3 regions of the Halomonas sp. 18071143 genome follow, and region 3 is predicted to be linked to each of the others. Evidence: riboswitches for the same ligand, from Rfam matches in the RefSeq annotation. Region 3 holds a riboswitch; each other region holds the start of a gene.
What was found. A riboswitch is a leader RNA that binds a small molecule or an ion and turns the genes downstream of it on or off. The one in region 3 is predicted to bind thiamine pyrophosphate.

Region 1 (6,027 bases), 1.8 Mb from region 3:
AGAAGAGTCTTGGCGGGGTGATGCCTTCCGCTGATGCCGAACAACTGGTGGTAAAAACACGATAAAAGTGACTTCTGACTCTAAACTCGGTTACTAATAAAAATGGGTGGCGTTACCTACAGCACGATGTCGTGCTATCGGTGGCGCTTAGCACTGGCTAAACGCCACCGATAGCGGGTCAGACCTCCTGGTACAGCTCGCTGCCTTCCCGGCGGAATTTCTCCGCTTGCTCCTGCATGCCGCGTTTCACCGCCTCGGCATCGCTTTCGCTGGCGTTTTCCGGGGTGCGGTCGCGGTAGGTGTCGCGCACTTCCTGGCTGATCTTCATCGAGCAGAACTTCGGCCCGCACATGGAGCAGAAGTGGGCCACCTTGGCGGAATCCTTCGGCAGGGTTTCATCGTGGAATTCTCGGGCGGTGTCCGGGTCCAGGCCCAGGTTGAACTGGTCTTCCCAGCGGAACTCGAAGCGCGCCTTGGAAAGGGCGTTGTCGCGCCGCTGCGACGCCGGGTGGCCCTTGGCCAAATCCGCCGCGTGGGCAGCAATCTTGTAGGTGATGATGCCGGTTTTCACGTCATCCTTGTTGGGCAGGCCCAGGTGCTCTTTCGGCGTTACGTAGCAGAGCATGGCGCAGCCAAACCAGCCAATCATCGCCGCCCCAATGCCAGAGGTAATGTGGTCGTAGCCGGGGGCGATATCCGTCACCAGCGGGCCGAGGGTATAGAAGGGCGCTTCGTCGCAGTACTCCAGCTGCTTGTCCATGTTCTCTTTCACCAGGTGCATGGGCACGTGGCCGGGGCCTTCGATCATCACCTGCACGTCGTGCTTCCAGGCAATGTGGGTGAGTTCGCCCAGGGTTTTCAGCTCCGCCATTTGCGCTTCGTCGTTGGCATCCGCAATGGAGCCGGGGCGCAGGCCGTCGCCCAGCGAAAACGCCACATCGTACTGCTTGCAGATCTCGCAGATCTCCTCGAAGTGGGTGTACAGGAAGCTCTCCCGATGGTGATACAAGCACCACTTCGCCATGATGGAACCGCCACGGCTCACAATACCGGTGACGCGGTTGGCGGTGAGCGGCACGTAGCGCAGCAGCACCCCCGCGTGGATGGTGAAGTAATCCACTCCCTGCTCCGCCTGCTCGATCAGCGTATCGCGGAAGATCTCCCAGGTGAGGTTTTCGGCAATGCCGTTGACCTTCTCCAGCGCCTGATAGATGGGCACCGTGCCAATCGGCACCGGCGAGTTGCGGATGATCCACTCGCGGGTTTCATGGATGTTCTGACCGGTGGAGAGATCCATGATGGTATCCGCGCCCCAGCGGATGCCCCAGGTCATCTTGTCCACTTCCTCTTCGATGGAAGAGGTGACCGCCGAGTTGCCCAGGTTGCCGTTGATCTTCACCAGGAAGTTGCGGCCAATGATCATCGGCTCGCTTTCCGGGTGGTTGATGTTGTTGGGAATGATCGCCCGGCCACGGGCCACCTCATCGCGCACGAACTCCGGCGTGATCTCCTTGGGCAGGCTGGCGCCGAAGCTCTGGCCCGCATGCTGATGACCCAGAATGCGCTCTACTTCTGCCGTTCCCAACGCTTGGCGGCGCTGGTTTTCCCGCAGGGCGATGAACTCCATTTCCGGCGTGATGATGCCCTGGCGGGCGTAGTGCAGCTGGGTCACGTTCTTGCCCGCTTTCGCCCGGCGGGGTGTGCGGGTCAAATCAAAGCGCAGCTGGGCAAGGGTGGGGTCGTTGGCGCGGCGATTGCCGTATTCCGAGGTCGGGCCATCCAAAAACTCGGTGTCGTTGCGCTCTTCGATCCAGGCCCGGCGCAGCTCCGGCAGGCCTTGGCGCAAATCGATGCGGGCGTTGGGGTCGGTGTAGGGGCCGGAAGTATCGTACACCAGCAGCGGCGGGTTCTGCTCATCCACGCCGCTGGTTCTGGTGGGCGAGAGAGTGATTTCCCGAAACGGCACGCGAATATCTGGCCGTGAGCCTTCCACGTACACCTTGCGTGAGCCGGGCAGCGGCGCCACGGCGGCGGCATCGACCTGGGCGGTTTCGGCTAAAAAGTGTGCGGTTTTGCTTTTGGCGGTCTTGGTCATGATGGTTGCTCTGTGTTGTAGGAGGTTATTCAGAAAGGTCTAAACCCATCTGCCAGAAGTCGATTTCCAGGCGGGTGGCATCGCGGAAGATCTTGCTCAGCTCAGCAAAACGGGCAGGGGTGACATCCGCCAGGCGGGCATCGAGCCACGCAAGCTCTGCCTGCATGGCGGCCTGGAACTCCTCGCCTTCGTACATGGCGATCCAGGCATCGAACGGGTTTTGCGCGCCGCGCAGCGTAGAGGGCTGCGCGTTCAGCCAGTTGGCGATTTCGCCGTAGCCCACCAGGCACGGGGCCAGCGCCACGTGCAAATCCAGCAGGTCGCCGCGGTTGCCGGTATCCAGCACATAGCGGGTGTAGGCCAGCGTGGCGCGGGCTTCGGGGAGTTCGGCAAGCTCCTGCTCGCTGATGCCCCACTCCTGGCAAAAGCCCACGTGCAGGCCCAGCTCCACATCCACGATGGCTTTTAAGCCTTCATGCGCTTGGCGCAAATCCGCCAGGGTAGGGCTTTTGTAAGCGGCCAGCGCGTAGGCGCGTGCGAAGTGGATCAAGAACAGGTAATCCTGCTTCAGGTAGTGACGAAACGACGCCTCAGGCAGCGTGGCGTTGCCCAGCTGGCGCACGAAATCGTGCTCGATGTAGGCGCGCCAATCTTGCTGGCAAGCGGTGGTGAGATCGGTAAAGCGGTAGCCCATATTGGATGCCTCCGGTGGTACAGCGAACCGGCGCACGGGCGAAGGGAGAGTGAGTTGGGGTAAGGAATCAGGTGAACACGGCGAACCCCAACCACCGCTTGATTCCTACGCCGGTACTAGCCGGATCAGGTTCAACGGGCCCCGCCGTGACGACTTGCTGCAGCAGCCAGCCGTATAGCGATCTCAGCCGGTTCCACCGGCACCCCGTCAAGCAGTATTCAGCGCAGTGTAGGAGGCGGGTGGGGGAGATGCAAGGGTAGGCAATTTTATTGGGCGTACAGAGGTGGCCTGCTGTGAAAGCAATGAACGACAAGAAAAGACGATGGCGTTGAGTGCTTGGCCCCCATGGTTACCTTGACGCGTTCCATCAGTTTCATGGGAGAATGCCTCAATAATTATGTATATAAAAACAGTATTATTGAGGTGAGCAAAACGCGCAAGCCCGCGAATTTTGGCTACATCGCCAAAATTCTCTTTGCACGGTGTAGAATCAATGAGGTAGATTCGATTTGGTAGCTATGAAACCTCAGTCATTGTGATGTCACGTTCATTGAGGTTTCATGGCAGGGCGTATAATCACTGTTATGAGATTCTGGGAGATAGCAAATGAGTCCAGCACTGAGACAGCAATATCTACTTTGGCTCTATCAGAATCCCGGAGAGCAGGACTGCGCAAAAATCGCGTCCGTCCTGGGCATTGAAAAAACACAGAGTGCCTTGATCGCGCGCTATCTGATTACAGAGCGTCTGGCTGAGGGTGAAACGTGGGCCTCCATAGATAATGCATGGCACGGATTCGTTCAGATCGCCCCGCAAGGAATGAAGGTTATCGAAAACGACATACCGCACAATGAGATTCAGCGCCCAGTGACGAACAATACCGTAGTTCATGGCGATAATTCAGGCGTTATCACCAACACAACAACAAGCGGCAGTTCATCAGCAAACGTGGCTATTCACAACACAAAAAGCAGCACTGTACTTTTTAGAGAGTTGCATAAAGAGATCACTAAGTCTGTTTCTAACGAAGCTGATCGTTCTGGCCTCATAACCAAGCTTGATGAACTAAAGATGGCTCTTGATGCAAAAGACAAGCCCTCATTCTTAAAACGATATCAGGAGTTCGTCGGCTTGACATCTTCGCATATTGATCTGTTCTCAAAAATTGCAACTACAGCAATACCGGCACTGCATAGATTACAGGCAGCCATCTCATAACAAGTGGCTGTTGGCGGACGTGCCTACGCTGCGCTACAGCACGCCGCAAAGCCAAGCGTTAGGTGCGCCTCAAAACCGCTCGGTGTTGTCTATTTAAAAAACTAATTTAATGGATGAAAGTGTTAGTGAAGTTCAAAATTATTCCACGTGAAAAACGCATTCCGGATAAAGGTGTTAATCAAGCGTATTTAAAGATAGATCGCTGGAATGATTTTTCATTCGTCACAATGTTCTACTTGTCAGTGTATGACCATGAAGGGAATTTGCATAACATTGGAAACGTTAAAATAGGGTTTAAGGGGCAAGATACCTCTATTTCAACATACGAAAAATTAGAGAGCGAATTCATTGAGCTCAATGATGATTTTTTTTCGGTTGGTGAAAGTTTAGATTTCTATAAAGTAATATCTAAATTGCCTGAAAATTTGAGAGAAGAACTGCTTTGTTCTTTAAATGATATAGTTTTTAATCCAGGGCTAATTGATGATATTCAAGAGGAGGATGTTTTTAGAACCTCTCTTCTGAGAGATAATAGCTTAACATCTATTAAAGGACAGTTTAATAGGGTTCTTTATGGAAAGGCTGAATTGACGAATTTTAATTTTGCATTTGAGCGACCAAGATGTGAAGCTATGGCATCTATTAGGCTAGATTTTGATGTGATAGAGAGCTCGACACCAAGCACAAATATTCATGCTTTAATTGGAAGGAATGGATGCGGTAAAACGACCATTTTAAATGGCATGATTCAAGCAGTAACTAACCCAGATAATACCATTGGGAAATTTATCGATACGGGGTACCGATTAGAAAGAGAGATAGAAAGTGACTATTTTAGCAGCTTGATTTCTGTTTCTTTCAGCGCTTTTGACCCCTTTGATCCTCCAGAAGAGCAACCTGACCCAAGTAAAGGTGCGTGTTACTTTTATGTAGGGTTAAAAAACAGAGAAAAAAAGGATAGCCTTAGGACAATACCTGAGCTTAGGGCTGATTTTGTTCGGCATTTAGTTGATTGCTTTAGAAAAAAAGACAAGTTGGTTCTGTGGCGTGAAGCGATTAGAAAATTAGGAACGGATGAAAATTTTGAGTCTGTAGGATTAATCGATTTGGAGGAAATTTACAAGCAGTTGAGAGAAATAAATAAGCTGGAGCAAGTCGATAGTACTGAGTTTCGTAACTTATTTCTTTCTGAGATAGAGAGTTATTTAACAAGCTTGAGCTCTGGGCATTCTATTGTTTTGTTTACAATTACTAAGATAGTTTCAGTTATAGAAGAAAAGACGCTTGTTTTGATCGATGAGCCAGAAAGTCATTTGCACCCACCATTATTGTCAGCTTTTGTAAGAACGCTTAGTGAATTGCTTTTCGATCTAAATGGCGTCGCTATCATTGCCACACACTCCCCTGTGCTTTTGCAAGAAGTGCCAAAATCATGCGTTTGGAAGATTAATCGAGTAGGTGACACTTTAAAACCTTACAGGCCAGAAATAGAAACGTTTGGTGAAGATGTAGGAGTGTTAACGAGAGAGGTGTTCGGTTTAGAAGTGGTAACTTCGGGTTATCATGGCTTGATGTCAAAAGCAGTAGATTCAGGAAGAACATACGAAGATATCATCATAGATTACGAAAATAAATTAGGGTTAGAGGCTCGGTCCATTCTAAAAGCAATGATAATTCATCGCGATAAAGGGTTAAGTAAGTGAAAAAGTTAGACTACCCTTTATGTGATTTTAAGGATGTCCTGAACACTTGTGCTAAAGGTATGGAGCAAGTGAATGTAAGGAATACATTCCTAACTGCCGTCCCCGATCTTGTTTATCTAGGCTTGCAATACGAGCAGTTGGTGAAAAAAGGAGAGCTATATAAGTTTCCCAGAATTGAAAACATTAAAAGAAAAACTGTCGTTGTGCCTCCATTAACAAAATCCAAATTGGTTAATTTGTATGCAAATAATCTTCGAAATAAAGAAAAGCCCGCAAGAAGTTTATATGAGTATCTATTAGCATCTGCAAATGAAAAG
Region 2 (11,813 bases), 730 kb from region 3:
CCCATCGAATCCGCCGCCGAACCCTTGGCTTATGTATGAGGGCGGCGCTGCGATAATTCTAGCCCCTGCCTGAGGAGGCCGCATGTCACGTGATCTCAATGTACTGGGTGAGCCGCTCACCCCCTGCTGTCACTCACCCAAGACGGGGTTTTACCGTGATGGCTTTTGTCGAGTCGGTACCGACGATGTGGGCATTCATTCGGTATGTGCCATGGTCACCGAGGAGTTTCTGGCGTTTTCACGCGCGCAGGGCAATGACCTGGTCACCCCGCGCCCCGAGTACGGCTTCCCTGGCCTACAGCCCGGCGACCGCTGGTGTCTGTGTGCCCACCGCTGGGCAGAGGCTGAAGAGGTGGGCCTGGCCCCACCGGTGATTTTGTCAGGCACCAATGCACGCACGCTGGACATCATTCCGCTGATCAAACTGCAGCAACACGCTCTGGATGCAGTGCACTAGGCCTGCCAGCGCACGGGGCGCTCCCCCCGGCATCGGTCGCAGTGGATTTTCTATGCAACTCTTCTACACTACTATCTCTATAGCTGTACATTCAGCGTATCGTTAGCCTGGGAGTGTGTCATGACCGACATTGAAATGACGCTAGATGATCGCCTGACGTTGAAGCAGTTGGCCAACGCGCTACAGAACGGCTTTTCCCCCATCGTGGAGGTCGTCTCGATGGATGGCATCTACAAGGTCCGCTTTCATCATGCTCATGGCGTCTCGGAACTGAGCAACGCCCAGGGAGAAGTCAGTACGTTTCTGGGCACCGGAGAGATCCGCGATGCGCTGGGGCAGTTGGGGCTGACCCACGGCGTGCTGACCTTCTCTGACCAGTGCGGCGACGAAATGATCGGCGTCGCGGGCAACGCCATGACGCCCGATGAAATGCTGACCTACGGCACGCGCATCGCGTTTCGCTGATCTTTCCGCGCCATTGGCTTTACACATCCCGCCTGGCCGAGGATAGTACGCCTACGACAGGGGCGCCGCGACGCGGCTGAGAAGCACCCTTTGAACCTGAACCGGATAGCACCGGCGTAGGGAGTCGTGGTGCTTTCATTCACCACCTCCCTGCCGGGAGGAAGTCATGACCCTACCCAGCCCACGCGAGACGCTGCTCGCGCTGCGTGACCAGACCCCGCTGGTACACTGCATCACCAACTACGTTGCCATGAACAGTACCGCCAACCTGCTGTTGGCCGCCGGGGCCTCCCCCGCTATGCTGCATGCCCAGGAAGAAGTGGCGGAATTTACCGCCATCGCGGGAGCGCTCTCGATCAACATCGGTACGCTCTCTGCCCCTTGGGCCGAGGCCATGCAGCTGGCCGCCCACTCTGCCCAAACCCACGCGGTGCCCTGGGTGCTGGACCCGGTCGCCGTGGGTGCCACGCGGCTGCGCCAGCAAACTTGCCTGTCCCTGCTGGCTTACCAGCCCAGCGTGATTCGTGCCAATGCCTCGGAAATCATGGCGCTGAGCGGCCTTGCCCACCAGGGCCGGGGCGTGGATGCCACGGTGAGCACCGACGATGCCACCCAAGCGGCCATCACCCCAGCGCGTCGGTATCAGTGTGTCGTCGCCATGACCGGGGCCACCGATATCGTCACCGATGGCCAGTCGCTGTATCGTTTGACTGGCGGCCACCCGCTGATGCCACGGGTAACCACCCTGGGCTGCGGGCTCAGCGCGCTGGTCGCCGGTTTCGTGGCGGCCAACCGTCACGCCCCGCTGGCCGCCACGCTCGGCGCCCTGACCTACTTCAATCTGGCAGGCAGTCACGCCGGGCAGCAGGCCGAAGGGCCAGGCAGTTTCTATGTGACGCTGCTGGATACCCTGTACTCGCTCACGGCAGATGACCTGCCTGCACTACCTCACTCGGAGACCCTACATGTCGGTTGATCTTACGCTCTATCTGGTCACGGATGCTCAGCTATGCGCCTCCACGGGCCTGGAACGTACCGTGGAAGCCGCCGTGGCAGGAGGCGTCACGCTGGTCCAGCTACGCGACAAGCAGGCCAGCGACGAAGCCATGATTGCCCAGGCCAAGCGTCTCAAGGAAGTGCTGGCAGGTAGCGGAGTGCCGCTGATCATCAATGACCGGCTGAACGTGGCGCACGCCAGCGGTGCCGACGGCTTGCACGTTGGTCAGAGCGATACGGACGTGATGCAGGCCCGCCAGGTACTGGGCAAGCAGGCGATCATCGGGCTCTCCATCAATACCCTGGAGCAGTTGCAGCGTGCCCCCGTGGCGCTGCTGGATTACGTGGGGCTGGGGCCCGTGTTTGCCACCGGGAGCAAGCAGGACCACGCGCAGCCCATCGGTTTTACCGGGCTGGCCCAACTGGCCAGTGCCTGCCCGCTGCCCAGCGTGGCCATCGGCGGCTTGAAAGCCGAGCACGCCGCCCAGGTGAAAGCCGCCGGTGCCCACGGGCTCGCGGTGATCTCGGCCATTTGCGGCCATCCTGACCCACGTCAGGCGGCCCAGGCGTTCTTCAGGTCATGACCCAGTTCGACCAACTGACAGCCTTCGTCAAGGTGGCCGAGTTAGGCAGTTACACGCGGGCGGCGGAGGCCCTGGACCTCTCGCGCACCTTGCTATCGCGCCGGGTCATGGCGCTCGAGGAATCGCTGGGCGCGCGGCTGATACAGCGCACCACCCGGCGGCTGCACCTGACGGAAGCAGGAGAGAACACCATGACGACGACACTGACAACCCAAGCATCACACCTGCATGCCACTGCCCTGCTGCGCATCAGCCTGGGCATCATGACCCTGGCCCACGGGCTGTTGAAAGTATTCGTGTTCACCCTGCCTGGAACGGTCGGCTATTTTGAGTCGCTGGGCCTGCCAGGCTTTCTGGCCTACCTGACCATTGCGGCGGAAGTCGGCGGAGGCTTGGCCTTGCTGCTGGGTATCTATACCCGCTGGGTCAGCCTTGCCCTGGTACCGGTTTTGCTGGGAGCCGCCTGGGTACATATCGGTAACGGCTGGCTCTTCTCCAACCCGGGCGGCGGCTGGGAATTCCCGGTATTCTGGGCCATTGCACTGGTCGTGCAAGCCGGCCTTGGCAGCGGCAGCCTGGTCGTTGCACGCCGCTTCGCGTGAGCCACTGGCCTGCTGGCGCGCCTACGCTGGCAGGCCGCACATCGAGGTGCCTTATGTTACCTAGCCTGTTTATCTCTCACGGCTCGCCCATGCTGGCGCTGACCCCCACGCCCGCTCACCAGTTCCTGCGTGAGCTGGGCCAGACGCTTCGCCCCAAGGCCATCGTCGTGGTCTCTGCCCATTGGGAAACGCCGGAGCTGCTCATCAGTCAGAGCGCTCACCCCGAGACCCTCCACGATTTTGGCGGTTTTCCGGCAGCGTTGTTCGCCGTGCAGTACCCGGCACCGGGGGACCCAGCCCTGGCCGCAACGCTGGGCAAAACGCTCGGTGCCAGACTCGTGGAGCGCGGCATGGACCACGGCGCTTGGGTGCCACTTTCCCTGATGTACCCCGAGGCCAGGCTACCGGTCGTGTCGTTGTCGCTTCCCAGCCGGTGGAGCAACGCGGCGCTGATGGAGTTGGGCCAGCGGCTTGCCCACCTGCGCAGCGAAGGTATTCTGGTCGTGGGCTCCGGCAGCCTGACCCATAACCTGCATGCGCTACTGCCCCAGGGCAGCCAGGCACCAGGCTGGGTGGATGCCTTTGCCGATTGGGCACACACCCAACTGGAAAAAGACGCGCGGGAGGCGCTGCTGACATGGCAAACGGCTCCCCATGCCCAGCGTAACCATCCCACGCCGGAGCACTTCCAACCGTTACTGGTCGCCATGGGAGCCGGGGGTCAGGGCCAGCGGCTGCACCATAGCGTCGAGCACGGCGTGCTGGCGATGGATGTCTACGCGTTCAACTGACGGCCACGCCCAGATGGCTGGCTTGGGCGGAGGTGCGGGAGGAAGCGGTAGGAAGATCCCGCATCAGCAGGGCAAACTCCCACTGCTCCGGGGCGATGGGCGCGCCAGGTAGCGCTATGCGGACACGATGCCCTGAGCCGGGTGCGGCAGCCTGAGACTCACCGCGCCCGTTTTCCATCTGCTTCAGCACGAAACGACGATTGCCGCCGGGCAGCATCAGCTCCATGGCATCGCCCACTTCGAAGCGGTTCTTGACCTCGACGTCCAGCAGGCTGCCCGTGGCATCGACGCCGATGATGTCGCCCACGAACTGCTGGTGCACGCCAACGGAGTGGCCGCGCTCGTAGTTCTGAAACTCATCGTGCACATGGCGGCGGTAAAAGCCCTCGGTATAGCCTCGGTTGGCCAGGTTTTCCAACTGATCCATCAAGCCCATGTCGAAGGGGCGGCCTGCCACGGCATCGTCAATGGCCTGACGATACACCTGCGCAGTGCGCGCCACGTAGTAGTGGGACTTGGTGCGTCCTTCGATCTTCAGTGACGCCACACCCAGGCGCGCCAAGCGTGCCACGTGCTGCACGGCGCGCAGGTCCTTGGAGTTGAACAGGTAAGTGCCGTGCTCGTCTTCGTAGAGGGGCATCCGCTTGCCCGGCCGGGAGACATCTTCGACCAACGCGGCCCGCTCGGTGTCCGCCGCCACGGGTATCAGGTCGCCGGTGGCATCCTGAGTGGCATCCAGCGTCTTGTATTGCCAGCGGCAGGCGTTGGTGCAGGTGCCCTGGTTCGGGTCACGGCGATTGACGTACCCCGAGAGCAGGCAGCGTCCTGAATATGCGATGCACAGCGCACCGTGAACGAACGTCTCGATCTCGATATCCGGGCATTCGGTGCGGATCTCGGCCACCTCTTCCAACGATAGCTCCCGAGAAAGAATGATGCGCTGAATCCCCTGCCGCTGCCAGAACTTGACCGCGGCCCAGTTCACCACGTTGGCCTGCACCGACAGGTGGATGACTTGGTGCGGCCAGCGCTCACGGATCATCATGATCAGCCCGGGGTCGGACATGATCAGAGCGTCCGGCCCAGCCTCGATCACCGGCTCCATATCCCGCAGGTAGGTCGTGAGCTTGCTATTGTGCGCAGCGATGTTGGAGGCCACGTAGAACTGCTTGCCTCTGGCGTGGGCATACTCGATGCCCCGGTGCAGCGTCGCCACCTTGAAGTCGTTATTGCGCACCCGTAGCGAGTAGCGCGGCTGCCCGGCGTAGACCGCATCGGCCCCGTAGGCAAACGCGTAACGCATGTTGTGAAACGTGCCCGCAGGCGAGAGAAGTTCGGGAGCTTGCATAACCGTCACCGTTGTTTGAACGGGCGGCATTATAGCCAGCGCACCTTTCGGGTTGCGGCCCGTCGGCCGGTTTGCTGACCTGGGTCAATTCCCGGTGCATGTCAGGCCGTGGGGCGACGTTTCAGGGTGGTGCGACGGTCGTGATAGGCAATGGCCAGACCGCTGCACATGATCAGCGCGCTGCCTACCCAGACCCAGACGTCCGGCAGTTCTCCCCAGAACCACCACCCCAGCAGCACGGCCCACAGCATGGCGGTGTAATCGAAGGGCGCCGCAATGGCGGCGGGCGCATGGCGAAAGGCCAAGGTGATGAACGCCGTGGCCCCCACCCCCAGCACCCCGGAGGCGGCAAAGCCCAGCCAGTGCCAGGGATGGGGCGTTTGCCATACCCAGGGCAGGCTGAGGCCCGTCAGTACCAGCGGCACGGCCGTCATGTAGAACACCATGGCCCACAGGTGCTCGTTGGCGCCATAGCGCCGCGCGGTGACCATCATCAGTGCGTAGAACACCGCCGCTCCCAGCACCACCATGGCCCCCAGTTGAAAGGCATCACCACCTGGCCGCACCACGATCAGCACCCCGACAAAGCCAAGCAGCGAAGCGGCCAGCACTGGCGGGTCGATACGCTCACCCAGTAACGGCACCGACAGCAGCGTCACGAACAGCGGGGCCACAAAGGCAATCGCCGTGGCTTCCGCCAGCGGCAGCAGGGTCAACCCCCAGACGAAGCACACCATGGTGGCGGTATAAATGAGCCCGCGCAGCAGGTGCACGCCCGGGCGACGCGTACGCAGCTTGCGCAGCCCACCACCAAAATGAGCCAGCAGAGCGATCAGCGGTAGCGACACCAGCGCTCTGAAAAAAATGATTTGCAGCGGCGAGTGCACCTCACCCAACCATTTCGATACCGCGTCTCCCAAGGCCAGAAACAGTACGCCTGCACACATGCAGAGAATGCCTTTCAGGGAAGATGTCATGGCGTTCCTCCTGTGGTCGCATAAAACAAAACGCCCCGCCAATGCTGCACTGGCGGGGCGTTGGCGTGCCGGGTGGCGTCAAAGGCTGGCGTTCACCACCATGCAGTCCATGCCCTGGGCCTGCAATGACTGACAGGCCTGACGGGCACGTGCTTCATCCAGGGCCACGACACGTGCTCGGAACACCGTCGAACGCCCCTCCAGGGTATCGATGGCGACTTGCCCTCCAACATCGCTGGGTAAGCGCTGGGCAGCCTGCTGGGCCAACTGTTCCGCCTGGTACGCCTGGCTGAATGCGCCCACCTGGATGCCCCAGTTCCCGCCTCCGGAGGCCGGTGCCGCTCCCGCCGAGGCAAAGCCACGCTCCTGCTCGATCAAGGCCAGCAGCGGGTCACCCTGCGGGGAAGGTGTAGGCGCCATGGTTTGTGACCACTGGGCCTCCACGGCCGCCGCCGTGACCGGTGCGCTGGTGTCGATATGCGCCATCATCGGCCGCGATGGGGGCTCGGGAGGAGGCGAGATCGGCTGCTGTGAGCCCCCAAAGCCCATGTACTCCTGCGAGAAGCTGGTGTTGGCAATCCAGGTCTGGTGGTCGCGTAGCGCTGCGCGCTCGAAACTGCGATCCAGCAGGCTGGCCATGTGCGTATCCCTGGAGGCGGCGGTGAAACCGCCCATCACCACCGCCACCATGCGTCGGCCGTTATGTACGGCAGTGGTCGCGACATTGAACCCGGAGGCACGGATGAAGCCGGTCTTCAGGCCGTCGGCGCCGGGATAGTCACGCACCAGGCGGTTGTGGCTAGTGTGGCGAGTGCCACGATGGGTGAACTCCTGCAGCCCAAAGTAGTGGTAGTACTGAGGAAAGTCCTGGATCACACGCACCGACAGGGTCAGCATATCCCGCGCCGTCGTGACCTGCTGGTCATCCGGCAACCCCGAGGCATTGCGGAAAGTCGTCCTGCTCATGCCCAGCTCCCGGGCCTTCTCCGTCATGATATGGGCAAAGCGCTGCTCACTGCCGCCCAAGGCCTCGGCCACCACCACGGCCACGTCGTTGGCAGAGCGCACCGCCAGGGCACGCATGGCGGTGTCCACGCTGATGGTGCTGCCCGCTGACAACCAGAGCTTGCTGGCGGGCATGGCCGCCGCCTGAGCCGACACCGGCAGCGCCTGATCGAGCCGCAAGTCCCCTCTCTCCAGCGCTTCGAAGGTGAGGTACATGGTCATCATCTTGGTCAGTGAGGCGGGGTAGCGCGCTTCGTCGGCGTTCTCAGAATAGAGGACTTCACCATGTTCCAGATCGACGACGATGCCCGCATAGCGGGGGTTGGCCTGAGCTTTGGTGATACTGCCGATCACCAGTAGACCGAGCATCAACAGCCATACCGTTGCCGCTGTCCGTGAATACCTTGCCTCTGCTGCCATACCTGCCCCTTGATGAATGTACATCACTGCTAAACGTCACTCGCGCCTGATACCCTGGCACACACTTACTGATGACCTGGCACCGCCCTTGAATGGCCATGCTCAGCCGAATAAGACTAGCATGGCCTGCCGACAAATGGATGTGCCCGAGGGCTTATATATAGATTAATCCCGGCCCGACAGGCAATCTGTTCATATCCCGTAGACATAAAAACATGGACACAAAAAAACCGCCCGGTGAGGGGCGGTTTTCATTGTGCCTTGGAAGGGGCGCTACGCTTACTCTGCAGCGGCTTCTTCCTGGGCTACCGGGCGGTCTACCAGTTCAACGTAGGCCATGGGGGCGTTGTCGCCGGTGCGGAAACCGCACTTGAGAATACGGATGTAACCACCCGGACGCTCGGCGTAACGCGGACCCAGCTCGTTGAACAGTTTGCCGACGGCTTCTTTGGAGCGCGTACGAGCAAACGCCAGACGGCGGTTTGCAACGCTATCCTGCTTTGCCAGGGTGATCAGCGGCTCGATAACGCGACGCAGTTCCTTGGCCTTGGGCAGGGTTGTCTTGATGACTTCATGTTCGACCAGCGAGACAGACATGTTCTTGAACATGGCCTGACGGTGCGAGCTGGTACGATTCAGATGACGACCACTCTTACGATGACGCATGGTTGTGATTCCTTACCAAACTGGGACTCAAGTCGACGCTTACGCGGAGGCCTTGTCGTCCTTCAGGCTAGCGGGTGGCCAATTTTCCAGCCGCATACCGAGGGACAAGCCGCGCGCTGCCAATACATCCTTGATTTCATTCAAGGACTTCTTACCGAGGTTCGGGGTCTTCAACAGCTCCACTTCCGTGCGCTGGATCAGATCACCGATGTAGTAGATATTCTCGGCTTTCAGACAGTTGGCGCTGCGAACGGTCAACTCGAGATCGTCTACGGGGCGCAATAGGATCGGATCAACGTGATCCTCTTCCTCTTCGACTTCCTGCTCTTTGTCAGCTTCCAGGTCGACGAAGGCGGCCAGCTGCTCTTGCAGAATGGTCGCACTGCGACGGATAGCCTCTTCCGGATCCAGTGTACCGTCGGTTTCCAGGTCGATAATCAGCTTATCGAGGTCGGTACGCTGCTCGACACGAGCGGCTTCGACCGAGTAGGAAACACGGCGAACAGGGCTGAAGGTGGCATCCAGCTGCAGGCGGCCAATAGCACGGGTCTCTTCATCAGAGCCACGAGCGTCAGCCGGTTCGTAACCACGACCCAGCGCTACCTTAAGCTGAATTTTCAGCTCGGCACCTTCATTGACGTGTGCAATGACGTGGTCCGGGTTGACGATTTCGACGCTATGATCAAGCGCAATGTCGCCAGCGGTGACGACGGCTGGGCCCTGCTTGTTCAGCGAGAGCACCGCCTCATCGCGGCTGTGCATCTTGATCGCAACATCTTTCAAGTTCAGGAGGATTTCGATGACATCTTCCTGCACCCCTTCGAGCGCACTGTATTCGTGCTCTACACCGGCGATTTCAGCCTCTACCACGGCAGCGCCGGGCATGGATGAAAGCAGAATGCGACGAAGTGCATTCCCCAGGGTGTGACCAAAGCCGCGCTCGAACGGTTCGAGAACGATTTTGGCATGATGTGCGCTGATCTCTTCGACCTTGATGTCGCGGGGGCGAAGAAACTCTGTCACTGAACGCTGCATATGAACACCTTTCAGGCTGCCAAACGGATACTGAGTACTCTAAAGCACAATACTCAAGAGCATCTGGGCGGTTAGCTTTGCTATCCCGCCCAGGCCTCAAGAAGCAGAAGTAACAAACAGACTGCTTACTTGGAGTACAGCTCGACGATCAGGTTTTCGTTGATGTCGGCAGTCAGGTCACCGCGTTCAGGCAGAGCCTTGAAAGTGCCTTCCATCTTCTTGGCGTCGATTTCGATCCAGGTGATATCGCCACGGTTGGCAGCAATGCTCAACGCGCTTTGGATACGAGCCTGGTTCTTCGCCTTTTCACGAACAGCTACCACGTCACCCGGCTTCACTTGGTAGGAAGCAACGTTAACGGTGCGGCCGTTGACGGAAATCGCCTTGTGGCTGACCAGCTGACGCGCTTCAGAGCGAGTCGAGCCGAAGCCCATGCGGTAGACGACGTTATCCAGTCGGGATTCAAGCAGTTGCAACAGTACTTCACCGGTCGCACCTTTCAGGCGAGCGGCTTCTTTGTAGTAGTTGCGGAACTGCTTTTCGAGTACGCCATACATACGGCGTACTTTCTGCTTCTCGCGAAGCTGCAAGCCGTAGTCGGAAAGACGCTGACGACGCTGGCCGTGTACACCCGGGATCTGCTCGGATTTACACTTTTTCTCGAAGGGAGTCACGCCACTCTTCAGGAAGAGATCGGTGCCTTCACGACGAGACAGTTTGCACTTCGGTCCAATATAACGAGCCATGAATCTGTCTCCTTAAACGCGGCGTTTCTTCGGCGGACGGCAGCCATTATGGGGGATGGGCGTCGCGTCTACGATGCTTTGCACGCGGAAGCCGGCGGCGTTCAGTGCGCGCACGGCGGATTCACGGCCGGGACCGGGGCCCTTGACCAGCACGTCTACGTTTTTCACACCATACTCGGCTGCAGCAGTTGCTGCACGTTCGCTTGCAACTTGCGCAGCGAACGGGGTGCTCTTGCGAGAACCACGAAAACCCGAACCACCGGCTGTTGCCCAAGAAAGAGCATTGCCCTGGCGGTCTGTGATCGTCACGATCGTGTTGTTAAAAGAGGCATGGATGTGCGCGACGGCGTCCACTACCTGCTTTTTAACCTTTTTACGGTTACTACGCGGGTTAGCCATGTTGATGTCTATTCCTGTCTTAACGTCAGCTCTCGATTAAAGAGCCTGCGTGTTATTTGCGGATCGGCTTACGCGGGCCCTTACGGGTACGCGCGTTAGTCTTGGTCCGCTGACCACGCAGCGGAAGACTACGACGATGACGCAGACCACGGTAGCAGCCTAAGTCCATGAGACGCTTGATGTTAAGCGTGACATCACGACGAAGGTCGCCTTCTACGGTGTACTTACCAACTTCAGAACGCAGGGTGTCCAGCTCTTCGCCAGACAGATCTACGATCTTGGTAGTCGGCGCGATACCGGCAGCAACACAGATGTGTTGAGCGCGAGTACGGCCAATCCCGAAGATATAGGTCAGCGAGATCGCCGCATGCTTGTTGTCCGGGATATTGACGCCTGCAATACGGGCCATCAGCTTACTCCGAAATTTGAGCGGCTTGCTCGTTTATTCATCTACAAAAGGCGCAACAGCATACCCCTTTAGGAGCCCGAAGGCAAGGGGTATGCCTGCACCCGCTTAAAACAGCCCAGGTTTAGCCCTGACGCTGTTTGTGCCGCGGCTCGACACAGATGACGCGTACAGCGCCATTGCGACGAATGATCTTGCAGTTACGGCACATCTTCTTTACGGAAGCTCGAACTTTCATCGTTCTTTCTCCAAAAACGGCTCGCGGCGCGCCAATTCGTTAGGGGCGCCTCAGCGCATGATGCCGCCGCTACCGTAGCCTTTCAGGTTGGACTTCTTCATCACTGAGTCATATTGATGCGACATGAGATGCGACTGCACCTGGGCCATGAAGTCCATGATGACCACTACCACGATCAGCAGCGACGTACCGCCAAAGAAGAACGGAACGTTCCATGCTACGATCAGGAACTGGGGCATCAGGGAAACCGCAGTGATATACAAGGCACCGAACAGAGTGAGACGAGTCATCACTTTGTCGATATAGCGAGCGGTCTGCTCGCCGGGGCGAATGCCCGGCAGGAAAGCGCCTGACTTTTTGAGATTGTCAGCCACATCCTTGGGGTTGAAGACCAGCGCTGTGTAAAAGAAGCAGAAGAATACCACTGCCGCAGCGAAAAGCAAGATGTAAAGCGGTTGGCCCGGGCCTAACGCCTGCGAGGCTCGCTGCAACCACTCCATGCCTTCGCCAGCACCTACCCACTGACCGATAGAGGCCGGGAAGAGTAGGATACTGGAGGCAAAGATCGCGGGAATGACGCCCGCCATGTTCACCTTCAACGGCAAGTAGCTGCTTTGACCTGCATACATCTTGTTGCCCACTTGGCGACGTGGGTAGTTCACCTTGAGGCGGCGTTGG
Region 3 (11,813 bases):
GCTCCATACGCACCAGGTAGCTGATGTCCTGTTGCAGACGCTGGTTGAGCGCCACCAGAAAATCGACGCTGGTGGTGGGCTCCCGAGGTACTTCCTTAAGCCATGCTTTTAGGCGCGGCCCTGCTTCGGTGACTTCCAGATAGGGGCCTAGCTCCTTGAGAAGCTCATCGGAATAATGGAACGGAATTTTTTGCGCGGCATCGTCGAGAAAAAAGTCGAAAGGGTTGATGACCGTCATGGGGGCCACCAGCTCGACGGCAATGGTGAGTTCCTTGCGTGGCTCTGGAAACACGATACGCGCATTAAAGTTGCCAAAGGGGTCTTGCTGCCAATTCAGAAAGTGGTCATCCCCTGAAATATTCAGCGAGTAGGCATCGATATGAGTACGGCAGTGGGGGGCCGGGCGCAGGCGGACGACATGGGGTGACAGTTTGACGGGGCGGTCAAATCGATAGGTTGTGCGGTGATGCAAGGCAACGCGAATGGTCATGAGCCACCCTCAAATAAAAGCGTAAATTCTCGCAGCTACTGATGAACTGCGACGCAACAAGACATTTACCCAAGAGTATCGTTGGAGTTGAACTTTTTTGCAGCTGCAATATGCCCAAGGGCGTTTAAGAAGTGTGGAAAATTGTGATCGCATCGCTTTTAATTAAATCTTGCACCAAATTGGTGCTTTTTTTCGAGAGTTTTTTTGTCAAGGCACAAGTTTGGTTCAGTGAGGGGGTGGGAAGGTATCGCGGCATTACAAAGTGGCCGCGTTTTATCAAACGTGGATGCCATAGCGTTGAAATATCGGGAAAGGTGGTACGAGTATTGCGTGGTTATATAGCTCAATAAATACGTCGATTGCACGCGGCAGGCCTACACTATTGTTCAAGGAAGTTGCCGCTTCCACCCCAGCGCCAGGAGAGCGCCCATGAGCCAAGTCAATTGGAACAACTATGCGTGCCGTGATTTTTACGATGAGTTGCTAGAAGCGCCAGGTAAACCCAGAGCTTCTGCCGATGAGCTTTGTAATATGCTGGCTCGGTTTAGCGCCGAAGAGTTAGCGGAAAGAAAAACCGCTGCGGAAATCGCCATTCGTACCATGGGGATTACGTTTACCGTGTATTCCGAAGGGGCAATGATCGACCGCGCCTGGCCATTCGATATTGTGCCCCGGATCATACCGGCCCATGAGTGGCGCAAGACGGAAGCCGGTTTAAAACAGCGCGTCCAAGCACTCAATCTCTTTATCGACGATCTTTATCACGATCAGAAAGTGGTCAAGGACAAAGTGCTGCCTGCGGAAGTGCTTGCTCAGTCGGCTAATTTTCGCCCGCAGTGTGTGGGCATTAACCCGCCCCATGGTATCTGGGCGCATATTTGTGGCTCTGATTTGGTACGCGGCGGCGATGGCACACTCTACGTGCTGGAGGATAATCTGCGGATTCCTTCCGGGGTCTCCTACATGCTGGAAAACCGCAACGTCACCAAACGGGTGCTACCTGAGCTGTTTGCGTCGGGCAAAATCCTGCCAGTAGACGACTACGTGGCGCAGCTGTATGACATGCTGGCGGCCATGTCTCCCCGTCCCGGCGATGACCCTCAGGTCGTGGTATTGACCCCCGGCATCTACAACTCGGCCTATTTCGAACACGCCTATCTTGCCCAGCAGATGGGGGTCGAGCTGGTGCAGGGTAGCGACATGCTGGTGGACGACGATGACGTGGTCTACATGCGTACGGTGGAGGGGCTGCGACGGGTGGATGTCATTTATCGTCGTGTGGATGACGAGTTTCTGGACCCTGAAGCCTTCAATCCGCATTCGATGCTGGGCGTGCCTGGGCTGATGCGCGCCTGGCGGGCGGGCAAGGTGGCGTTGGCCAATGCGCCAGGGGCAGGCGTGGCAGACGACAAGGTGGTCTACGCCTTCGTGCCCGAGTTGATTCGCTACTATCTGGATCAGGAGCCGCTGCTGCCCAACGTGCCCAGCTACCTGTGCATGTTCGATGACGACCGCAAGTACGTACTGGATCACCTCGACGAGCTGGTGGTGAAGCCTGCCAATGAGTCCGGGGGCTACGGCATGCTGATCGGGCCTCGCTCCACCAGGGAAACCCGCGACGAGTTTGCCCGCCTGATCAAGGAGAACCCGCGCAACTACATGGCCCAGCCTACGCTGGCGCTCTCCACCACGCCCACCCTGGCCAACGGCTTGCCGCAGCCGCGTCATGTGGACCTGCGCCCGTTCATTCTCTCCGGCCCCGAAACCCATGTCACCACGGGTGGTTTGACCCGCGTGGCACTGGTGGAGGGGTCGCTGGTGGTCAACTCGTCCCAGGGGGGCGGCAGCAAGGATACCTGGATCGTCGAGGTCGATGAGAACGCGGCTGATGCCGCCGAGCAGGAAGGAGTCTAACGCCATGCTGTCACGCGTAGCTGAAAACCTGTACTGGATGGCGCGCTACATCGAGCGGGCCGAAGACACCGCGCGGCTGCTGAGCGTCAATAGCCACCTGATGCTCGACCTGCCGCGCCACCTGCCGTTGGGCTGGGCGCCACTGATCGAAATGACCGGTACTCTGGATGCGTTTAACGAGCGCCATTCCAGCTTTGACGAGCGTAGCGTAGTGCATTTTTTGTGTGCCGATGCGCAGAATGGCAGTTCGATTCTTTCGGCGCTGGCCAGTGCTCGGGAAAACCTGCGCACTACCCGAGACGTGGTGCCCAGGGAGATCTGGGAGGAGGTCAACCAGCTCTATTTGAGCGTGGCCGACCATGCGGAAAACGGTGTCAGCCCGCGCCGTCGCGATGCCTTCCTGAAGAACGTGATTCGCGGCTGCCAGACGCTGACTGGCCTGATCGAAGGCACCTTGAGCCATGGGCCGGCCCGTACCTTCATCCAGTTGGGCAGACATCTGGAGCGGGCCGACATGACCACGCGTATTGTGGACGTACGTTCCGCGAGCCTGCTGCCCCAGAACCCCGAAGAGCTATTGCCGTTCGAAAACCTTCAGTGGATGAGCGTGCTCAAGTCGCTGACGGCCTATCAAATGTACCGTCAGGAAGTGCGGCTGAGAGTGCGGGGCCCCGATGTGCTGCGCTATCTGCTGCAGGACCCGAACCTGCCGCGCTCGATTGCCTGTAGCCTGGAAACGCTGGGCCATGAGCTACAGCTACTGCCCAGGCAGGACCGGGTGGCCGCCACGGTGTCGCTGGTGCGTGCCGATGTGGTCGATGCCGATATCCAGGCGTTGGCTCACTCCCCCAGCAAGTTGCATGCGTTCGTGGATGAGCTACAGATTGGCTTTGCCGCGATCCATGACACGCTCAGGGCAACGTACTTCGTGAATAGCGACAACGTGCCCAAGGTGACCCAGCGACAAAGTCAGGGCCACCTGGGGGATCATGATAACGATTGATCAAGTAGATCGAGCGTTAGCGCTGGCGCTGTGTACTAACTCATGAAGGTACGCCAGCTTGTCACGCACCGGGGGAGGCAGTACCCCCGGTGCCAGGTCCAGTAGCCCCATATCACGGTTGAGCTCATTGACGACCATCCCCACCTGATGAAACGCTCTTAACATGCTGTCCAGCGTGCCGTCATATTCGGCCCGTGAAATCCCCATGTGTAGAGCGGTGTCCAGCACGGCCACCATGTCCAGATAAAACGCAAAGGTTTCGGCGAAGTCCTCCCACGGGTGCATGGCGGCATAGGCAGAAATGAACCGTGTTGGCCAGTCGGCCGGCGCGCCTTGCTGATAGTAGGTTTCCAGCGCATCACCGTAGGTGGGGGCGTTATGGTCGCCAAACACTCGGACGCTGGCGGCCTCATCCTGATCCTTGACCAACAAGTCCCAGTAGTAATGCCCCACCTCATGGCGAAAATGACCGATCAGGGTGCGGTGGGACTCGTTCATGTCCACCCGCAGTCGCTCACGCTCGACGTCGTCGGCTTCCTTGACGTTGATGGTGATATGGCCGTTGGCATGGCCGGTATAGACCTTCTCCTGATTCGCCGTGGAGCGCCAGAGCCCTTTGTCAGGGAGGGCGTCGGCCATGAACGAGAAGCTCAAGGGGACGCGAATATCATCGCCCTGGGTTCCGTGGGGGAGCTTGAGAATCTCCAGGGTGTGGAACAGACGACGCTTGGCAGCTTCCAGTGCGGCCCAGCGCTCGCGGTGACCCTCTACGTTCAGGTCGGGAATCACATCGTTGTAGCGGCAGCAGTCGCACAGCGTGTCGGCTTCGCCTTCGGTCATGATCACCATGCGGTTGCATACGTTCTCTACCGCGTAATTATGGCACTTCATCAAGAGGGTGCCGCAGCCTTCGTGGGTGCAGCGGTATCCGCCGCCTTCCAAAGGGGCCAAGGCAACGATATTGCTGCAGGCCGGGCACCAGCCGACTTCCGACTCACAGGCAACACAATGGGTGTTCTCGAAGAACAGCGGGTTGCCGCACTGGCAATTGAACGCTTGCATGGATACCTCCTTGTGGAAAGCCACGTTATGCATCGTCGATAGGCAGGTTGAGAAGGCGCCCTGACAGCATAGCGAGGCTCTTTCCTTGAGGGAAAGGCTATTTCCCCAGTGCGGTGAATTTAGCTTTATCGAGTGGCTAATTGACGTTTACGTCAACTTGCTGATATACCCTAGGGGCTCCTTATTCAACCCCATAACAAACACAACCACGAGGAACGTCTGTATGTCCGTTCGCCAGATACCCATGTATATCGATGGCCAGCCGGTCGAGTCGCAAAGCCAGGAGTGGCGCGATGTCGTCAATCCGGCGACCCAGCAGGTCGTGGCCCGGGTGCCTTTCTGTACCCCTGACGAGGTAGAGCGTGCCATTGCCAGTGCCAAAACCGCGTTCAAGGAGTGGCGCAAGGTGCCGCTGGGCAAGCGCATGCGCATCATGCTGAAACTTCAGGCCCTGATTCGTGAGCATACCGCGGAACTCGCCGCGCTGATCACCGAAGAGCATGGCAAGACGCTGCCTGACGCAGAAGGCGAAGTAGGCCGCGGGCTGGAAGTGGTCGAGCACGCCTGCTCGATTGCGTCTCTGCAACTGGGTGAACTCGCCGAAAACGCGGCCAATGAGGTCGATGTGTATACCATGCATCAGCCGCTGGGCGTGGGCGCCGGGATCACGGCGTTCAACTTCCCCATCATGCTGCCTTGCTTCATGTTTCCGCTGGCCATTGCCACGGGCAATACGTTCGTTCTGAAGCCTTCCGAGCAGGACCCCAGCTCGACCATGCGGCTGGTGGAACTGGCCCATGAGGCGGGTATTCCGGCGGGCGTGCTCAACGTGGTGCATGGCGGGCCCGAAGTTGCCAACCAGATTGCCGACCATCAGGACATCAAGGCGCTGTCGTTCATTGGCTCTACCCATGTGGGATCGCTGCTGTATGGCCGTGCGGCGGCGGCAGGTAAGCGTATGCAGTCCATGATGGGGGCCAAGAACCACTGTGTGGTGATGCCGGATGCCAACCGTAGTCAGGCCATCGACAGCCTGCTGGGGTCGGCCTTTGGGGCAGCGGGTCAGCGCTGTATGGCCAACTCGGTGGTGGTGCTGGTAGGCGAGGCGCAGGAGTGGCTGAGCGATATCGAAGCAGGCGCCCGTAGCATGAAGGTCGGCCCCGGTACCCAGCGGGATGCCGACCTGGGGCCGCTGGTGTCTCCTCAGGCCAAGGAGCGTGTCGAGCGCTTGATCACCGCCGGTGAAAAAGAGGGGGCCACGCTGCTGGTGGATGGCCGAGGCTACACAGTAGAAGGGTATCCGGAGGGCAACTTCGTGGGGCCGACGCTGTTTGCCAACGTCACGCCGGAGATGACCATTTACCGGGAAGAAATATTCGGTCCGGTGCTATGCGTGGTGGGGGTCGAGACGCTGGATGATGCCATCGACTTCATCAACGCCAACCCGAACGGCAACGGCACGTCGATTTTCACCAACTCGGGCTGGGTGGCGCGCCGATTCGAAACCGATATCGACGTTGGTCAGATCGGTATCAACGTGCCGATTCCGGTGCCGGTGGCCTATTTCAGCTTCACCGGCTCTCGGGCTTCCAAACTGGGGGATTTGGGCCCCAACGGCAAGCAGGCCATCGCGTTCTGGACGCAAACCAAAACGGTGACCGCACGCTGGTTCGAGCCCGAAAACGTCTCCAGCGGCATCAATAGCACCATTGCGCTCTAGATATTTGGCGAACCGCTGACGCATCAGGGGCCCTCTGCCACGGCAGAGGGCCCCTGGGGATCAGACGGGTTCGAAAAGTGGCAGGCTGTCGCGCAGGAGCTGTTCTATAGGCTCCAGTTGGCTTTCATGCAGCACCAGCAGGTAAGGAGCATCCTGTTCATCGTTGAGTGGCGCAAGGAGTGCAAACTCGCCCTCTTCAAGATGGAACTCATGGATTTCTCGCAGCCCGTGGGGAGTTTCGCACTGAGAGCAGCGGTAAGTATCGTCTTCGCCATAGACCAGGCGGTGATACATCTTGAACAGCGTGTACAGCGCTAACCCCCCTTCGAACGCTTGCCAGCGAGCGGGTGTTTCTCGAATGTCTTCGTTCAAGACCAGACCTTCGGCCTCGGCATCGGCAATGGCGTCGGCCAGCGGTTCTGCCAGAATGGCGCTGCCATCGGCGGGCAGCGGTGCATTTTGCTGATTCGCCGCCGTAAAGCGCGCAGCAGCAGCATGAAAATCTGCCAGGCTGTTGAGATGGAAGTCCGCATGTTGCAGGTCGGCTGGCTCGAAACCGCCGTTCTCCCAGCCGTGAATGACACGTAGCGTAATTTGACCCCGGGCGATGGGGCGGGCCAATAAGGCATGAAGCATGATACGGATATGCAGCTGGCGTTCATCCGTGTCGTTTTCGAACGCACGGTAAGGGTCGGCGAACAATGCATGCAAACGCCCCGGCGTGTGCTCTCTTGCTTCAGAATAAGACATGGTGGTTTCCCTGTTACAGACGCCGTTTGCTCAACGCTGCCTTTTTTATGAAATACAGTCGATAAGAGTATGGCGAGCCTCAAGGTGTAATGAAAGTCTAATCCGTTAGCATTTTGTTAACCATGACCCCGTATCGCGCAAGGCGTTTATCAACACGACAAAAAAGAGGTAAGCATGTCTGCGTCATTAAGCCGTTTTAAAATTCCCGAAACCCTGGACGACCTGCCTGACGACATTCGCACGGCCATATTGGCGGTTCAGGAAAAAGCCGGGTTCGTGCCCAATGTGTTCCTCATGTTGGCCCACCGTCCAGCGGAGTTTCGCGCCTTCTTTGCCTACCACGACGCCTTGATGGAGCGGGAGTCCGACACTCTGAGCAAGGCCGAAAAGGAAATGATTGTGGTCACTACCAGCGCGCGCAATCGCTGCCTTTACTGCGTTGTGGCACATGGCGCGCTGGTACGTATTTACACCAAAGACCCTCTGTTGGCCGATAACGTTGCCATCAACCACCAGGCGGCGGGGTTGAGCGAGCGGCATCGGCGCATGCTCGATTTTGCGCTACACAGCGCCATCGAGCTGGGCGAGCTGACGCCCGAATGGCAAACCCGGCTGGCGGAAGTGGGCTTTACGCTGGAGGATTGCTGGGACATCGGTGCCGTGGCCGCCTTCTTTGGCATGTCGAATCGTCTGGTCACCCTGGCAGGCACGCCGCCCAACCCGGAGTTCTACCTGATGGGGCGCGTGCCCAAACCTGCTTAGGCCAGAGCGCAGTACGCACGGCAGCGCTTTACCGGGGCGCTCCTTTCAGTGAAGATACCGCCTTCATTCACTGTCGCCAGGGGAGCCCTTCGTGGGCTGAGAATGCACGCCATGCAGACCCTGGAACCTGATCCGGATAGTACCGGCGGAGGAAGCGCGACATGCCGTACCTGACGTCTGCAGTGCTGGGCGCAGCGCTGTGCTGCTTTGCATTTTTAGGCCTTCGGGCGCGTTTTGGGGGAAGCTCGCTGGATGACTACGTCACGGCGCGCAACTCGCAAACGGCAACGACCCTGGGGTTCTCTTTTCTGGCCTCGGGAATGGGGGCCTGGATTCTCTTTGCGCCGCCTGAAATTGGCGCCTTCGTGGGGCCGGTGGCGCTGCTGGGCTATGCCGTGGGCTCGGCGCTGCCCTTCCTGGTGCTGGGGCTTTATGGCCCCAGAATACGTCGTGCGCTACCCGCCGGGCGCAGTATCGCCGAGTTTGCCGAAGCGTGTTATGGCAAGGGGGTCCGTCACTATGTCACGCTGGCCTCCGTGGCGTATATGGGGTGCTTTCTGGCAGCTGAGCTGACGGCCATCGGCGCCATTACCGCGCTACTGTCAGACGTTCCGCCTGCCTGGGTCATCATTGGTGTGGCGCTGACGACTCTCATCTATACCGTGCTCGGTGGCCTGCGCGCTAGCCTGGCCACCGACCGCTGGCAGGCCTGGCTGCTCTTGATACTGTTATGCGCCGTGGCGGGCGTCACGTTATGGCGCCTGCCTTCCATGCCCAGCGATGCGGCGCTACCGGACGTCCCCCTCGGGGCGTCGCTGAGCGTGGCGCTGACGCTGATCATTGCCGTGACCGCGGCCAATTTGTTTCACCAGGGCTACTGGCAGCGGCTCTGGGCGGCTCAGGATAGCGCCAGTCTTGGCCGTGGCGCGTGGCTGGGGGCCGTCATGACGGTGCTGGTGGTCATGGTGATTGGTGGTGTCGGCATGATGGCGGCACTCAGTGGGGTGAGCCTGGGCGAGCCACCGATGCCCTTTTTTGCCCTGTTGGCAGAGGCTCCTGTCTGGATCACACTCCCGGCTCTGGTGCTGGCCGTCACGCTGGTGACTTCCAGCGTGGATACGTTGCAAAACGGCATTGCCTCGCTGTGGGCAACGGGAGATCAGCCAAAAGCGTTGCATGCAGCGCGCTGGATCACGGTGCTGCTGATGGTGCCGGTGATCCTCATCGCCTTGCAAGGGCTATCGGTACTGAGGCTGTTTTTGATAGCCGACTTGCTGTGTGCGGCCATCGTGGTGCCAGTGCTGCTGGGCCTGTGGCAACGCATGTCGCCGCTCGCGGCGATCAGCGGTGGCGTGGCGGGGCTGGTGGGGGCGGTATTGCCGGGCTGGCTGGGGCAAGGCTCCTTGATGGCGGGCATCATGGCCGCCACGTTTCCTGGCAGTATTCCTACCCTCGGTCCCTTCGTGGGGGCGCTGATGCTCTCGAGCCTGGTGAGTATCCTCGTGGCGTGGTGGCTCCCTTCGGGCAAGGTGTTAAAAAAATCAACGCGTTAGGCAGACTGTGTAGTTTCGCGCTATGATGTCGAAAGGGTTTGAAATACACAAAGGAGTGTTAACTATATATCGGGTGTAACCACCATGAGCCACCTGTTGCCATCCAATGAAGCGTCGCGCATTGCTGCTTTGCAAGAGCTGGCGTTACTGGACACCCCCAATGAGCCGGTATTCGACCGAGTGACTCGGTTGGTCACCGTGCTGTTGGGGGTACCACTTTCCACGGTGACGCTCGTGGATACCGACCGACAGTGGTTCAAGTCTCAGGTGGGGCTGGAGCTTTCGGAAACTCCTCGCGACGTGGCGTTTTGTGCCTATACCGTGCTGGCGGAAGCGCCGTTGGTCGTCAACGATGCACGCCTGGACCCCCGCTTTGCCAATAATCCTTACGTCGATAAGCCCGACGGCATCCGCTTCTACGTCGGCATCCCTCTGAAAACCACCCAGGGGCTGGTGTTGGGGTCACTGTGTGCCATGGATACCCGGCCCCGCGAACTAACCCCCCAGGAGTTCACCGCGCTACAGGACCTGGCCGATGTGGTGTCCGGTGAAATTCATTTGCGCGAGCGCTTGATTCAGCAAGAGAAGCGCAATGCCAGCTTCAAACGCGACCTTGCGGCGCTGCATCGTAGTCTGGAGCAGCAGATCGAGCGACGTACCCGCGAGCTCAACCTGGTCATCGAGTCGGCTTACGATGCCTACCTGAGTATCGATGATCGTGGTCGGGTGCTGGACTGGAATCGCGCCGCACAAGCCATGTTCGGCTGGTCGCGCAAGGAGGCGTTGGCCCGCCCCATTACCGACCTGATGTTTCCCGTAGGCGTGCCCGGGCAGGACGATCCTTCACCCATCGAATGGGAAGCCCGGCGTCGAGATGGTGGGCGCTTGCCGGTAGAGATTCGCCACCAGCGCTACGAACTCAGTGGGCGATGGCGGCGCAGCCTGTTTATCCACGACATTACCGAGCGCCAGCAGTTGGCGCGCCTGCGAGACCAGGAGGCCAGACAAGATGTCTTGACGGAGCTGCCTAACCGCCGCGCCCTCGACGAACGCTTGCCAGAGGCCATGGCGCGTACTCGGCGGAGTCTCGTACCGCTGGCGGTCATGTTTCTCGACCTGGATGGGTTCAAACGAATCAATGACCTGTATGGACATGCCATGGGCGATGAGCTGCTGCGCGACATCGCCAGACGCTTGCAAGCTGCGCTGCGTGAAACGGACTTCGTGGCCCGTTGGGCGGGGGATGAGTTTGTGCTGATACTGGAGAACATGGACAGCGACGCTATCGAACCGCTGGCGCAGAAGCTGATCCGCACCATTGAAGATCCGCTGACCATGGGCGACATAGTGCTCGAGGTCAGCACCAGTATCGGCGTGGCCGAGTATGTGCCTGGCGGAGAAGAAACCCCGCAAGAGTTGTTGAAGCGAGCCGATGTGGCGATGTATGAAGCCAAGCGGGCAGGCAAGGCGCAGGCGCGGCTAGCAAGCCCTGTGCTGCCGTCAACCAACGCCAGCGAAGTCAAGGAATGCACATGATTCGATGCCTGATGACCACCCCCGAGGGAGAAGTGCGCGAAGGCGACCTTTCGCTGATCGATGTCTGGAAACGCCTGGAGGGCGCGCATATCTGGGTGGACATGCAGGGTGAAAGCGAAGCCAGCGAGCGTGAGGTGCTCGAAGGGTTTGCGTGCCACCCCATGGCGATTCAGGATGCCCACAAGGTGCGTCATCCTCCCAAGATCGAGGAATTCGAAAACCATACGCTGATTATCTACCGAGGCATTTCCTCCTTCGATGCTCAGCTCAACTTCGTGCCTCAACCGATGTGCTTTTTCGTGGGCGAACGCTTTCTGGTCACGCTGCATCCTGGCCTTGCGCTGAGCATCGAACGGTTACTCAACGATCAGGGCGCGCGGCTGCTGTCGCGCTCTCCCGAGCAGGTTGCCTTGCGTGTCATGTATACCTCGGCGGGCTTTTATATCGACAGCCTGCTGGAGTTCGAGACCGAGCTGAGCGACCTGGAAGACGAGTTGTTGGAGAACGGCAATGACGTATTGATGCGCCGGATTACTGCGTATCGCTCGCGGTTGGTCAAGATGCGTCGGGTATTCAACTATCACAAGGGCATCACTCAAGAGCTGACGGCGTATGACTACGCACATCTCCCTCGCTGGGAGAGTGAAACGCTGCATGCCATCACCGATGTGGAAGAGCGTTTCGAGCGCCTGCATTCGCTGACCCAGATGTATTACGACATTTGTGGCGACTTGATAAATGGTTACATCTCGATTTCATCGCATCAGCTGAATATCACCATGCGTGTGTTGACCGTCATTACCGCCATTTTCGTGCCGCTGACCTTTATTGCCGGTATTTATGGCATGAACTTCGAATACATGCCCGAGCTTGCCTACCCGTATGGTTATTTCTTCGTACTGGGGTTCATGCTGGGCATTGGCGTTGTGCTGATCTGGTGGTTCAAACGTAAAGCCTGGTTCTAGACGTTGTCCGAAAATGGGCTGCGTTCGGCCTACGGCGTTAAGGATCGGCAGTAGACTG

Region 1: another riboswitch for thiamine pyrophosphate. It lies ahead of tenA (thiaminase II); the one in region 3 lies ahead of KVY02_RS04825 (sodium:solute symporter).
Region 2: another riboswitch for thiamine pyrophosphate. It lies ahead of thiM (hydroxyethylthiazole kinase); the one in region 3 lies ahead of KVY02_RS04825 (sodium:solute symporter).

What each region holds. Positions count from the first base shown of each region.
Region 1 is NZ_CP078120.1:2,837,632-2,843,658, reverse strand. It holds gene thiC (phosphomethylpyrimidine synthase ThiC) at 179-2,095, opposite strand; gene tenA (thiaminase II) at 2,121-2,789, opposite strand; TPP riboswitch at 2,875-3,006, opposite strand; gene KVY02_RS13395 (hypothetical protein) at 3,396-4,007, shown strand; gene KVY02_RS13390 (AAA family ATPase) at 4,133-5,710, shown strand; gene KVY02_RS13385 (HNH endonuclease) at 5,707-6,027, shown strand, end outside.
Region 2 is NZ_CP078120.1:267,353-279,165, reverse strand. It holds gene KVY02_RS01410 (DUF2237 family protein) at 83-457, shown strand; gene KVY02_RS01405 (hypothetical protein) at 578-922, shown strand; TPP riboswitch at 971-1,062, shown strand; gene thiM (hydroxyethylthiazole kinase) at 1,089-1,898, shown strand; gene thiE (thiamine phosphate synthase) at 1,888-2,502, shown strand; partial or broken gene KVY02_RS01390 (LysR family transcriptional regulator) at 2,499-2,687, shown strand; gene KVY02_RS01385 (DoxX family protein) at 2,694-3,104, shown strand; gene KVY02_RS01380 (DODA-type extradiol aromatic ring-opening family dioxygenase) at 3,158-3,895, shown strand; gene yegQ (prephenate-dependent tRNA uridine(34) hydroxylase TrhP) at 3,888-5,243, opposite strand; gene KVY02_RS01370 (DMT family transporter) at 5,345-6,220, opposite strand; gene KVY02_RS01365 (D-alanyl-D-alanine carboxypeptidase family protein) at 6,299-7,594, opposite strand; gene rplQ (50S ribosomal protein L17) at 7,925-8,311, opposite strand; gene rpoA (DNA-directed RNA polymerase subunit alpha) at 8,351-9,346, opposite strand; gene rpsD (30S ribosomal protein S4) at 9,472-10,092, opposite strand; gene rpsK (30S ribosomal protein S11) at 10,105-10,491, opposite strand; gene rpsM (30S ribosomal protein S13) at 10,544-10,900, opposite strand; gene rpmJ (50S ribosomal protein L36) at 11,022-11,135, opposite strand; gene secY (preprotein translocase subunit SecY) at 11,186-11,813, opposite strand, start outside.
Region 3 is NZ_CP078120.1:997,225-1,009,037, forward strand. It holds gene KVY02_RS04790 (transglutaminase family protein) at 1-490, opposite strand, end outside; gene KVY02_RS04795 (circularly permuted type 2 ATP-grasp protein) at 920-2,404, shown strand; gene KVY02_RS04800 (alpha-E domain-containing protein) at 2,409-3,407, shown strand; gene KVY02_RS04805 (zinc-binding metallopeptidase family protein) at 3,408-4,469, opposite strand; gene KVY02_RS04810 (CoA-acylating methylmalonate-semialdehyde dehydrogenase) at 4,693-6,189, shown strand; gene KVY02_RS04815 (hypothetical protein) at 6,250-6,939, opposite strand; gene KVY02_RS04820 (peroxidase-related enzyme) at 7,114-7,701, shown strand; TPP riboswitch at 7,770-7,873, shown strand; gene KVY02_RS04825 (sodium:solute symporter) at 7,863-9,254, shown strand; gene KVY02_RS04830 (diguanylate cyclase domain-containing protein) at 9,339-10,790, shown strand; gene KVY02_RS04835 (magnesium transporter CorA family protein) at 10,787-11,755, shown strand; gene KVY02_RS04840 (MFS transporter) at 11,793-11,813, opposite strand, start outside.